3 regions of the Bacillus sp. K7 genome follow, and region 1 is predicted to be linked to each of the others. Evidence: riboswitches for the same ligand, from Rfam matches in the RefSeq annotation. Region 1 holds a riboswitch; each other region holds the start of a gene.

Region 1 (4,252 bases):
TAAACTCCGGTATTGAATGGTTAAACGTACATAAAGGGAACGAATTTGTAGGTTATGAATTTGTTGCTGATGGAGAAAACCTGACTGCTGTTAAAACCGTCCAAGAAAGTATAGGACCATTTATAGTATTGAGTACATGGAGTTGCATTTCTAGTGCTGCTAAAGCTATAGCAGTAAATGCTATCCCATGGGCAAAGATCTTAAAAGTTAAAAAAGCAGCAAAATTAATGGGCGGACTAAATTCAATGACAAAAACAATTATTACAGCTTATAAACATCAAAGAAACCTAGGACTTTCTAGAACAAATGCTATAAAAAAAGCCGTAAAAGTATCTACTAAGGCACTACCAGATGAAACTCAAAAAGCCGTACTAGAATTCTTTAGTTTAGGTGACGTTGTTGATAATTGTTGCTAATTGTTTTAAAAACGGGATACAAACAGGTTTAAATTATTAAAACCTAAATTATAAAAACCCTTAAAATAAAGGAGAAAGCATATTAGACATATATAATATGTTTTCTCCTTCGTAATGGATTACAGACACAGTCAAGATATTGTTGTTGAAGCCCACTCACCAATCGCTCACGGTGCAATTCTTGATATAAACGATACAGAGCATTTATTAAGGTTTCAATTTGGGTTTTACCTTCCGAAGAATCTTTTCGTGAACTGACATCGTACACCTAAATATGAGAAAGTCGGCGCTGAGTGCCAATAGGTGGGTGGTATGCCAATTAATGGCGAAAATGATCGACTGGGCTTATCAAAGAAAACACCAGACTATGAAGAAGCAAAAGGTGAAGAGACAAAGTTAAAGGAGTAAAACGTGTGTTTACTTCTCTTTTTTTATTGTTGGATTCCTTTTACAATTTGCGATGTTCAGGACATTTTTTAAACACACTAGAAAATAAGGTATTTTTGTGCTTTTTTTTTAAGCTCCATGAATTGCCATCAAATGCAAGGCGTAGTAACTTTTCGAAAAACTTTTGTCGGTTGATACGCAGGGTTCAAGGCTTATCAATCATTGTTTGACTAAAGATATGGAATAGTTTAGGATGAAAGTAAATATTTATATTTTATACACTGGGGGAGCTTTTAGAAGCTGAGAAGAGACACAAGTCCTGACCCTTTGAACCTGATTTGGTTAACACCAACGTAGGGAAGTGAAAAAAATAGAGAGATTTTTTATCTTATCTATATTTAAGCCACTTTCCATATGAAAGTGGCTTTATTTATTTTGAAAGGGGATATTAAAGTGACAACTAAAAAAGTTTTTTTAGCAGGACCTTTTAAAAGTTTAGTAGATGTGAATACTGGATTGATGAGTTTACATGAAAGGGAGAAGTTAGAGTCATTAATTTCTTTTTTTGAAAATGAAGGATGGTTAGTTCATAATGCTCACAAGCGAGAAGGATGGGGGAAAGATTTCATGACACCCCAACAATGCACTAAAATTGATTTTGATGAAATACGCTCTTGCGATCTTTTTGTAGCTTTTCCTGGCTCACCGGCTTCTCCTGGAACGCATATAGAAATAGGATGGGCTTCTGCCTTGAAAAAAAAGATAGTGTTATTACTAGAAAATGAGAGGGATTACGCATTCTTAATTCAAGGGTTAAGCGTAGTAGCTGATGTTGAATACATTAATTTTAAAGGTACTGATGATTTATTGGAGAAGATTAAAAGTATCCTTATGGAATACAAGGTGGAATCTTAATGAGAAAGAAAACTTTTCATGAAGCATATATGGAAACCCTATATGACATCTATTATTACCCTGAATTTTTAAATTCACCGCGTGGACAAAATAGCAAAGAAAAATTGAACTATCATCTGACCCTTGAAAATCCAATAGAACGTGTCACTTACTTACCCTCTAGAAAAACAAATATCGTGTTTAATTTTGCTGAAGTTTTATGGTATTTATCGGGGAGTAACAACTTAGATTTTATTAGTTATTACAATAAAAAAATGCCTTTATATTCAATGAATAAAAAAACATTAACAGGTACTGCGTATGGACCTAAAATATTTGAATTTGGAAACGCAAAACTAAATCAATGGAATAGAATAAAAAATCTTTTGACACAGGAAGACATTGATTCAAAAAGGGCATTTATTCAAATATTCGATGCCTCGGAACTCTTCGTTTCTGGCAATATTGATGTTTCTTGTACAATAGGTTTGCAATTTTTCATAAGAGAAAACAAGTTATACATGTCTTCCATAATGCGTGCAAATGATGCATTTCGAGGAATGATTAGTGATCTTTTCTCTTTTACATTTATGCAAGAATTAATGGCTAGAGAACTTCATTTAGAAGTCGGAGAATATTTCCATAATGTTGGTTCCATTCATATCTATGAGTCCGACAACGAATGGGCAAAAACAGTACTTGAGGAAGCTAAAACTCATAATGATACCTCGGCTTTTGAATTTCCTAAAATGCCTACCGGGAATAATTGGCCTTTTATTGAAACAGTTTTAAAATATGAGTCTTTGCTTAGAAAAGATCAAATTTCAATGTCAAGGCAAGATATTGAAACTTTAGATTTACCTGAATATTGGGAACAAATTCTCTTACTTTTTAGTATATATCAGCATATTGCTTATAAGCGAGATATGGATCATTCATTATTTCAAAGCTTACTTCCTACTTATCAGTTTTTTGTTAAAAATAAGTGGTTTAATTACTTTTCAACTAAACAAAAGGAGGAAATTTAATGAAAACTTCTTGGAAAGAAGACAGTGTTGCTGGTAAATTCGATGCTTATAACGACGTTTTAGAACAAACATTAGGTTTTGAGTATGTTTTTCGTAAATTTGATAAAGCGGATATTAAAAAGGTGCTCGATTTTGGCTGTGGACCCGGTAAGGTAGCATATAGGTTAGCTGACAGAATAGATTGCAATGTAATCGCAGTAGATGAATCAAGTAAGATGTTGGATATAGCAAAGAAAAAAAGAAAACATTCACATGTCGACTATCATTTAATTGAACATGATAACCTTTCCTTCTTACCAGATCATTCAGTTGATGCTGCTATGGCCTGTTACGTCTTTATTAATACAGATAGTGATCAACGTATCAAAAGAATTATGGGTGAAATTTTTCGTGTGTTAAAACCAGGTGCTTCTTTTGTTATACTGGATACAAATCCTGATTCAACTGGAATAGAATTTTCAACCTTTCGCAACGGAATACCGGGGAAAGAGTATTCTTATGGAGAAGAAAGAAATGAGTGGCTTCATGTTCCTGAACAAGAAGATTTAATTTTAAATGACTTTCATTGGCCGAAGTCAATGTACTATAAACTTTTATCTAATGTAGGCTTTGAAAGTGTAACATTACTGGAACCAACGTTAAGCGATATTGACGGAGAGCAGTTAAAGGCCATCGAACAAAAATTTAAATTTAATAATTGGAAAAGTGAAAAGGAATACCCACCTTTTATCATTTTTGAAGCAGTGAAACCTACCTTAGGAGGAGTATGAGTTGACGGATATCTATAAAGCACTTTCGATTGCTGGAACAGATCCAACCGGGGGAGCGGGAATTCATGCAGACTTAAAAACCTTCCAGGAGCAGCAAGTATTTGGAATGGCTGTTATTACATCAGTTGTTGCTCAAAACACACTTGGTGTGAAGAGTTTTGAGGAGGTATCTCTGAATAATATATCTCAGCAAATAGACTGTGTCATCGGAGATATAAAACCGGATGCTGTAAAAACTGGTATGCTTGCAAGCGTGGATATTATAGAACTGATAGCTGAAAAATTAAAAGCGGCTAAAATCCAATCGTATGTGATGGACCCAGTTATGGTTGCTAAAAGCGGTCATCATCTGCTTCATAAGGATGCCGTTAATCATTTGAAAAAATTATTAATACCTCAAACAACTGTTATTACACCAAATATTCCAGAAGCAGAAGTAATCATCGGCAAATCAATTAAAACTGTACAGCAGATGCGCGATGCTGCTAAAGAAATTGTGGAAGTATACGGGGCAAAGAGTGCTGTCGTAAAAGGGGGGCATATGAACGGAGAAGCTCGTGATATTATGTATTTTGATGAGGCCTTCGAGGAGTTTGTTTCCCCTCGCTTTGATACAAAACATACCCATGGGACAGGCTGCACTTTTTCTGCTGTCATCACTGCAGAGCTAGCAAAGCAGCACAGTATACCAGAATCAGTAGCAACTGGAAAAGAATTTATCTCAGCAGCCATTAAACATCCTATAGGGATTGGGAAG
Region 2 (4,252 bases), 1.1 Mb from region 1:
GAGGAAGATGAAAAAACTGAAATTGCGATTGACGCACCTCTGGTATAAGCTGCTGATGAAACTTGGGCTGAAAAGTGATGAAGTCTATTACATAGGCGGGAGTGAAGCCCTGCCGCCTCCATTATCTAAAGATGAGGAACAGGTTCTGTTAATGAAGCTCCCAAACGGCGATCAGGCGGCTCGCGCCATTTTGATTGAACGCAATTTGCGCCTCGTCGTCTATATCGCCCGTAAATTCGAAAATACGGGAATTAATATAGAGGATTTAATCAGCATCGGCACCATCGGATTAATCAAAGCTGTGAATACATTCAATCCAGAAAAGAAAATCAAGCTGGCGACCTATGCCTCACGCTGTATAGAAAATGAAATCCTCATGTATTTAAGAAGAAACAACAAAATCCGGTCAGAGGTTTCCTTTGATGAGCCGCTAAATATTGATTGGGACGGCAATGAGCTTTTGCTTTCTGATGTGCTCGGCACTGACGATGACATTATCACAAAAGACATAGAAGCAAATGTAGATAAAAAGCTTTTGAAAAAAGCGCTTGAACAGCTTAATGAGAGGGAAAAGCAAATCATGGAGCTGCGGTTTGGGCTTGTCGGTGAAGAAGAAAAGACCCAAAAGGATGTAGCGGATATGATGGGAATTTCTCAGTCCTATATTTCGCGTCTGGAGAAAAGAATTATAAAAAGGCTGAGAAAAGAGTTCAACAAAATGGTGTAAAAATTTTTGTGGTTTGGAACCCCTTGATTTGACAGGGATTTCCTGGATTCGACTGTTTTTCGGTCTCCGTGCAGTGCATATTTTTCCCACCCAAGGAGATACTTAACGTTGTACAGCAGCTCCTGTAGGGAGGGAAAAAAGTGTCGAGAAATAAAGTCGAAATCTGCGGGGTGGATACCTCCAAATTACCAGTACTCAAGAATGAAGAGATGAGAAAGCTGTTTAGGCAGCTGCAGGATGAAGGCGATGATTCAGCGAGAGAAAAACTTGTAAACGGGAACTTGCGTCTTGTCTTAAGTGTCATTCAAAGATTTAATAACAGAGGAGAGTATGTTGATGACTTATTTCAGGTCGGCTGCATCGGACTAATGAAATCCATTGATAATTTTGACCTAAGCCACAATGTTAAGTTTTCAACATACGCTGTACCTATGATCATCGGAGAAATCCGCAGGTATTTACGCGATAATAACCCGATTCGTGTTTCAAGATCACTCCGGGATATCGCTTACAAGGCACTTCAGGTAAGAGAGCGGTTAATCAGTGAGACAAGCAAGGAGCCGACTGCAGAAGACATCGCAAAAGTTCTTGAAGTACCGCATGAGGAAATCGTATTTGCGCTCGATGCTATCCAGGACCCGGTTTCTCTATTTGAGCCGATCTATAACGATGGCGGAGATCCGATCTATGTAATGGACCAAATTAGTGATGAGCGCAATAAAGATTCACAATGGATTGAAGAGCTAGCTTTAAAAGAGGGCATGAGAAGGCTGAATGATAGGGAAAAAATGATTTTGAGAAAGCGGTTCTTCCAAGGGAAAACACAAATGGAAGTAGCCGAGGAAATCGGGATTTCCCAAGCTCAGGTGTCCAGGCTTGAAAAAGCGGCTATCAAACAAATGAATAAGAATATTCACCAATAATGAAAAGCCTTTAAAACAGTTTTTGTTTTAAAGGCTTTTCTATTGATTGCACGTGGTTTACGTCTTGGAAAAAATAAGATATCCTAGTTTGTGCAAAGTTTTATGAAAATTTAAATAATTATCAAAGGCAGTAAAGAGGGGGACCACGATGATTTTGCAGCTTGACAATGTCTCACTAAAACGAAATGGAAAATGGATACTGAAAGATATTCATTGGAAGGTGGAAGAAAAGGAAAATTGGGTGCTTTACGGGCTGAATGGAGCCGGCAAGACCGCGCTGTTAAATATGCTTTGCTCTTATTATTTTCCAACATCAGGCGAGATGCAGGTGCTTGGCCATGAATTTGGCAAAACGGAGCTTGGGGAGAAGCTTAGACGGAAAATCGGCCTTGTCTCAGCGGCACTTCAGCAAAAATTTTATCCGGCAGATTCAGCATTTGAAATTGCTTTGAGCGGAGCTTACGCTTCAATTGGATTATATGAAACGCCAAGTGCGCAAATCAGGGAAAAAGCGATCGGTTTGTTAGAGGACTTGGGGGCAATTGAATATGCGGACCGCCGTTATGAGACGCTTTCTCAAGGAGAAAAACAAAGAGCTTTGATTGCAAGAGCGCTAATGGCCGATCCTGAGCTGTTGATATTGGACGAACCAGTGACAGGGCTGGATTTTATTGCCCGGGAAAAGCTGTTAGATACGATTACATACATTGCAAGTAAAGAAAATGCGCCATCGATCCTTTACGTGACTCATCATGCGGAAGAAATTTTGCCGGTCTTTGACAAAGCCCTTTTATTAAAACAGGGAGAGGTCTTTCGATCGGGAGAAATGAAGGAAATGCTTACTGATCATATACTTTCCGCTTTTTTTGATACACCAATCCATGTATTATGGAATCAGGGCCGGCCGTATTTAACAAGAGCCGAGCCGATCACGAATGCCTGACAAACTCATATTGATTCATCCTAGGGGTGCTTTTCGAAGCTGAGAGAGACATAGGTCTCAACCCTTTTGACCTGATCTGGATCATGCCAGCGGAGGGAAGCGGTGAAAAATTCGGAGTACATAGGACTCTGTTTATTTTGATGAAGCCGTTTCATACATGTGAAACGGCTTTTTGATTTTTAAAAAAGGAGCGGATGACATGAAGCCACAAATAGACTCTCTGATAAAAAGAGCGGAAGATCAAAAGGAGGAGCTTATTCAGCTAGCAAAAACGCTGATTTCCTATAAAACACCTGCTCCGCCTGCAAGAAATACAGCCGGCATTCAGTCATGGGTTGCAGAATTTTTAAAGAAAAATGGATTCTTGATTGACAAATGGGACGTGTACCCGGGAGACCCCAATGTTGTAGGTCTACTAAAGGGAACAGATTCAGCAGATTATCATAGCTTGATCATCAATGGCCATGTAGATGTGGCAGAGGTAAAAGAGGATGAGGAGTGGGAGCATGATCCATTTCACCCAATTGAAAAAAACGGTCTCTTAATCGGGCGGGGCGCTTCTGATATGAAAGGCGGAATGGCGTGTGTGCTGTTTGCGGTGAAATTGATTCGTGAAGCCGGTATTGAACTTCCCGGTGACTTGATTCTGCAATCGGTGATCGGGGAGGAAGTTGGAGAAGCCGGCACGCTTGAATGCTGCAAAAGGGGCTATCATGCTGATTTTGCAGTTGTGGCGGATACGAGTGATATGCATATACAAGGCCAAGGCGGAGTCATTACAGGCTGGATTGAAATCAAAAGCAGTCAAACGTTTCATGATGCGACGAGGCGGAATATGATTCACGCAGGCGGGGGAACATTCGGAGCAAGCGCAATTGAAAAAATGGCAAAAATCATTGCGGGGCTCGGTGAACTAGAACGCCACTGGTCCATTATGAAAAGTTATCCCGGTTTTACACCAGGTACAAATACGATTAACCCGGCTGTCATAGAAGGCGGCAGACATGCGGCTTTTATAGCGGACGAGTGCCGGCTATGGATCACAGTCCATTTTTACCCAAACGAAACCCATGAACAAGTGGCAGCGGAAATAGAAGATTACATCAACCGCCTGAGTGACAGTGATATTTGGCTGAGGGAAAACCGCCCTGTTTTTAAGTGGGGAGGCTCTTCTATGATTGAAGACAGAGGAGAAATTTTCCCGGCACTGGAAGTTGACCCATACCACCCAGGCGTCTTAGCGCTTACGGCGTCTCATGAGGAGGTGAAACGGGAGCGTCCGGTTATGGACGTTTCTCAATCCGTTACAGACGGGGGGTGGCTGTATAATGCCGGCATACCAAGCGTAATCTACGGTCCTGGTGATCTGCACAATGCACACTCTGTGAACGAGGAGGTATCGATTGAGCAGCTGATAGATTACACAAAAATCATGCTTGATTTTATCATCAGGTGGTGCAGCGGTAAAAAAGAACAGTAACTACGAAAATTTCTTCTTGCTGACAAGGTTCAGCCCGCCCGTTCATATACTTGAAAAAAGGACGGAAAAAGGACGTGATGGAATGATCAGCATTTCTGAATTTCAGGTGAAGGATGTCGTTAATGTCTCAAACGGAAAAAAGCTGGGGAGCATTGGCGATATCGATATCAATGTGACCA
Region 3 (4,252 bases), 850 kb from region 1:
GCAAGCTGCCGGCAAAAGAAGAAGCGATACAAACAGCGGCACTTGCAGCGATTAAGATGATTTTCAGTAGAAACAGACTCTCTTCCGTGTTCTCCAGCCTTTCAACCAGCTGAAGAGATACCACTTGCCCATCAGCCCAAATCACCGGAACAGCAGCTTCAGCAAACAGTTTGCCGTCATGTTTCCTTACATCTGCCGTTTCCCCGCTGTGAAAAGAGAGTGGAAAATCTTTATACCCTTTTTCTTTTGTTATGGTCATGACAGCTTTTTGATCACCATTCACTACACGGACCATGCCGTTTGCTGGAAGGTAGGCCTGCAGCATGTCCTGCAAAGCCACTCCCTCTGTTTCAGCAGCATGCAGCGCTTCGGCAATGGTATCCGCCTCATCAGCAAGCCGAGCCGCATCCTTTGATGTCAGCCCGGACGAAAAAATGAGATAGACTGCCGTGTGGACCAAAATCAATAAAATCAACAGCGATATGGATGTATACAGATGAATTTTGGTCTTTAGCTTCATCGTTTACCCCTTAATGGCATAGCCGACCCCGCGAACAGTATGGATCAGCTGTTTTTCGTAAGGATAGTCCAGTTTTTTTCTGATGTATCTGATGTAGACATCGACCACATTTGTATCACCGATATAATCAAATCCCCATACTGTGTTTAAAATCTGCTCCCGTGTCAGCACTTGCTGCGGATGTTTCAGCATATAGACGAGCAAATCAAATTCACGCGGCGTTAATTCTACCTCTTTGTCTCCGCGTCTCACTTCACGGGTTTTTTCGTTCACCCGCAAGTCGTCATATGTAAGAAAGGTGCTGATACCTTCTGTTTTTGTTTCATTTTGGCGCAGCGCCGCCCTGATTCTCGCAAGCAATTCCTCAATTTCAAATGGCTTGGTGACATAATCGTTCGCTCCGATGTCCAATCCTGTTACCTTATCAGGTATACTGTCGCGCGCCGTTAATAAAATAACTGGTGTGTGCGAATCTGTTTTTCTTAAGCGGCGCAGCACTTCCAGGCCGCTAAGCCCCGGAAGCATGACATCAAGAAGCACCAAGGAGTACCCTCCTTCTATGGCCGCGTTCAGTCCTTCTGTGCCATTGTGTTTAACGGTGACGCCATATCCTTCATATTCCAATTCCAGCTGAAGCACTCTGGCGATTTTTTCCTCATCTTCCACAATTAATAGGTTCCCTTTTTCCAAATCCGACCATCCTCTCCTGTCCCAATATGAAAAAAATGATTTCTTTGTTTACAAAATGATTCTTATCATCTATTATGATGTCAACATAAAAAATTGTATACGGAAAGCACTAGGGGTGCTGTTTTTGGCTGAGATAAAGCGCGAGAGTACGCGCTTTGATCCCTTATGACCCGATCTGGATAATACCAGCGTGGGGAAGTGCAGGTTGACCGAATGGTGTATTTTTTTGTGCGCTTAATCGGTCTATGACTGCATATTCCCTTAGGATATGCAGTTTTTTATTTTACCAAAAAACAGGGGGTTAAAGAAATGGAACACATATGCGGCACAAGCAGAATCGCCGGTTTTCGGTTCTCTTTATATCCGATGTCGGATGATTTTATCAGTGTGATCAAGTCTGCGCTGAATAAAACCGACACATCTAAGGTTTGGGCGAAAACCGATCATATCAGCACAGTTCTGCGCGGTTCAATTGATCATGTATTCGACGTTGCCAAAGCCATTTACCTTTATACGGCAAATAGCGAAAAACACATCGTCATGAACGGGACGTTTTCCATCGGATGCCCGGGCGATACCAAAGGAGATACATATCTTTCCGCAGACGAGAAGCGTGTCAATGAAGAGGCTATCCGGAGCCTGAAAGCGGAAGCGCCATGCCAATTTGCCCTTTATCCGATGAATGAGCCGGATTACATGGGCTTAATCATGGAAGCTGTCGACATTGCGGAAGCAGAAGGCACCTTCGTACAGGGTGTCCATTACGCGAGTGAGCTTGACGGGGATGCGCATGACGTATTCAGGACATTGGAAGCCGTTTTCCGCATGGCTGAGCAACAAACAAACCATGTCACCATGACTGTGAATCTCTCAGCTAACAGTCCATCAAGAAAAAACCGAAAGCAGGGATAAAATGAAAAGCTGGAAAGTAAAAGAAATTGTCATCATGTCCGTTATCAGTATCGTTTTTGCCATTGTTTATTTATTATTTACGCATTTTGGAAACGTACTTGCAGGTATGTTCGGGCCAATCGCCTATGAACCGATTTATGGCATTTGGTTTATCGTTTCTATCATCGCCGCGTACATGATTCGAAAACCGGGTGCGGCGCTTATTTCTGAAGTTATCGCCGCTCTCGTTGAATGCCTGCTGGGAAATCCGTCCGGCCCGATGGTCATCGTCATCGGCATCGTTCAAGGTCTCGGGGCTGAAGCTGTATTTTTCGCGACACGCTGGAAAGCATACTCTCTTCCAGTCCTTATGCTGGCGGGAATGGGATCTTCAGTAGCCAGCTTTATCTATAATCTTTTTGTTTCTGGCTATATCGCCTATTCACCAGGCTATCTTTTCATTTTGCTCATAATCCGTCTTGCTTCCGGCGCGCTTCTCGCGGGACTTCTCGGGAAAGCTGTCAGCGATTCTCTCGCTTATACGGGTGTGTTAAACGGAGTAGCGCTCGGAAAGGAACTGAAAAAGAAACGGAAACGGGTATCAGAACATGCAAGCCTTTGATAAGCTTCTGACGGTTGACCAGCTCAGCTTCTCTTATGAAGAAGACGAGAAACCGGTATTTCAAAACATCTCGTTTGCGCTTCAAAAAGGAGAATGCGCTTTATTGTTAGGACCGAGCGGGTGTGGAAAAAGCTCGCTCGCCCTTTGTTTAAACGGTCTTTATCCGGAGGCTTGCGACGGCATACAGTCCGGACATGTGTTTTTATTTCAAAAACCGGTCACAGATACCGAATCTGTTGCTCAGCATGCCGGCGTCGTCTTTCAGGACCCGGATCAGCAGTTTTGCATGCTGACGGTAGAGGACGAAATCGCTTTCGGGCTGGAGAATCTGCAGATTCCAAAAGAAGAGATGACAGAGAAGATCGATGCCGTTTTAAACACATTACGCATTCTACATTTAAAAGAAAAAACGATATCCACTTTGTCAGGAGGACAAAAACAGAAAGTTGCTCTTGCCTGTATACTGGCCATAGAGCCTGAGCTGATTATATTAGATGAGCCGACTTCTCTTTTAGACCCTTATTCAGCGCGGGAGTTCGTTCATATGATGAAAGATCTTCAGCAGGAAAAAGGGTTCAGCCTCCTTATCATTGAGCACCAGCTTGATGAATGGATACCTTGGATTGAGAGAACGATTGTACTGGACAAAGAAGGCAAAAAAGCGCTGGATGGCCGAACGGCAGATGTATTTCAGCACGAAGCGGAAACCTTAAAGAAACTAGGCATCGCAATTCCAAAAGTGTGTGACCTGCTGAAAAAGCGCAGCATCCCTTTTACTTTATCAAAAGAGCGACTGTTCAAAGAGCCCTTTCCTCCCTGCCATGCCGAAAAGAAAAAAGTTCATTTCGGGGAGAGTGTGCTGGAAGTCAGCAGCCTTTCGTTCGCACGAGGGCAGCAGACGATTTTCGAAGACATCGGTTTTTCATTGCGCGAAGGCACTTTGACGGCGCTTGTCGGCCCGAACGGCACCGGGAAATCAACGCTCTTATCCGTCCTCGCCCGTCTGATGAAGCCGAAAAGCGGAAAGATTCTTCTATATGGAAAGCCGCTGCAATCGTATAAAGAAACTGAACTGCGAAAACGAATGGGATTTGTTTTTCAAAACCCGGAGCATCAGTTCGTCACAGGCACAGTATATGACGAGCTGCTGTTCGGCCGGAAAGTAAATGCTGAAACTGAGAAAAAAGCGCAGCATCTGCTGCATCGTTTTAATCTTGCGCATTTGGCTGATCATCATCCGTTTGCCATCAGCCAAGGACAAAAACGGCGCCTGAGCGTCGCCACCATGCTCATGCATAACGTAAAGGTTTTATTATTAGACGAACCAACCTTTGGCCAGGACGCCCGCACGGCGGCTGAATGTATGGACATGATTCAGCATATTAAGGAAGAAGGAACCGCTGTTCTTATGATTACACATGATATGGAGCTTGTCTCTTCGTATGCCGACAGCGTCCTTGTCCTGCACGATACGAACCTGGCTTTTGACGGATCTCCAGCGCAGCTATTTTCTCAGGAAAAGGGGCTTG

What was found. Region 1 has a riboswitch for thiamine pyrophosphate ahead of M1D98_RS02765 (nucleoside 2-deoxyribosyltransferase). Riboswitches for the same ligand answer to the same signal wherever they lie in the genome.
Region 2: linked by a shared signal. The riboswitch ahead of M1D98_RS08135 (acetylornithine deacetylase) and the one ahead of M1D98_RS02765 (nucleoside 2-deoxyribosyltransferase) in region 1 are both predicted to bind thiamine pyrophosphate.
Region 3: linked by a shared signal. The riboswitch ahead of M1D98_RS07025 (Ykof family thiamine-binding protein) and the one ahead of M1D98_RS02765 (nucleoside 2-deoxyribosyltransferase) in region 1 are both predicted to bind thiamine pyrophosphate.

Annotation. Positions count from the first base shown of each region.
Region 1 covers NZ_CP096406.1:533,090-537,341, forward strand. The annotation lists gene M1D98_RS02755 (hypothetical protein) at 1-416, shown strand, start outside; partial or broken gene M1D98_RS02760 (lipoprotein) at 729-824, shown strand; TPP riboswitch at 1,077-1,180, shown strand; gene M1D98_RS02765 (nucleoside 2-deoxyribosyltransferase) at 1,257-1,718, shown strand; gene M1D98_RS02770 (thymidylate synthase) at 1,718-2,725, shown strand; gene M1D98_RS02775 (class I SAM-dependent methyltransferase) at 2,725-3,495, shown strand; gene thiD (bifunctional hydroxymethylpyrimidine kinase/phosphomethylpyrimidine kinase) at 3,497-4,252, shown strand, end outside.
Region 2 covers NZ_CP096406.1:1,598,722-1,602,973, forward strand. The annotation lists gene sigE (RNA polymerase sporulation sigma factor SigE) at 8-727, shown strand; gene sigG (RNA polymerase sporulation sigma factor SigG) at 868-1,650, shown strand; gene M1D98_RS08130 (ATP-binding cassette domain-containing protein) at 1,799-2,593, shown strand; TPP riboswitch at 2,606-2,708, shown strand; gene M1D98_RS08135 (acetylornithine deacetylase) at 2,793-4,073, shown strand; gene M1D98_RS08140 (YlmC/YmxH family sporulation protein) at 4,156-4,252, shown strand, end outside.
Region 3 covers NZ_CP096406.1:1,384,855-1,389,106, reverse strand. The annotation lists gene M1D98_RS07035 (ATP-binding protein) at 1-520, opposite strand, end outside; gene ykoG (two-component system response regulator YkoG) at 524-1,210, opposite strand; TPP riboswitch at 1,312-1,424, shown strand; gene M1D98_RS07025 (Ykof family thiamine-binding protein) at 1,520-2,122, shown strand; gene M1D98_RS07020 (ECF transporter S component) at 2,124-2,723, shown strand; gene M1D98_RS07015 (ABC transporter ATP-binding protein) at 2,710-4,252, shown strand, end outside.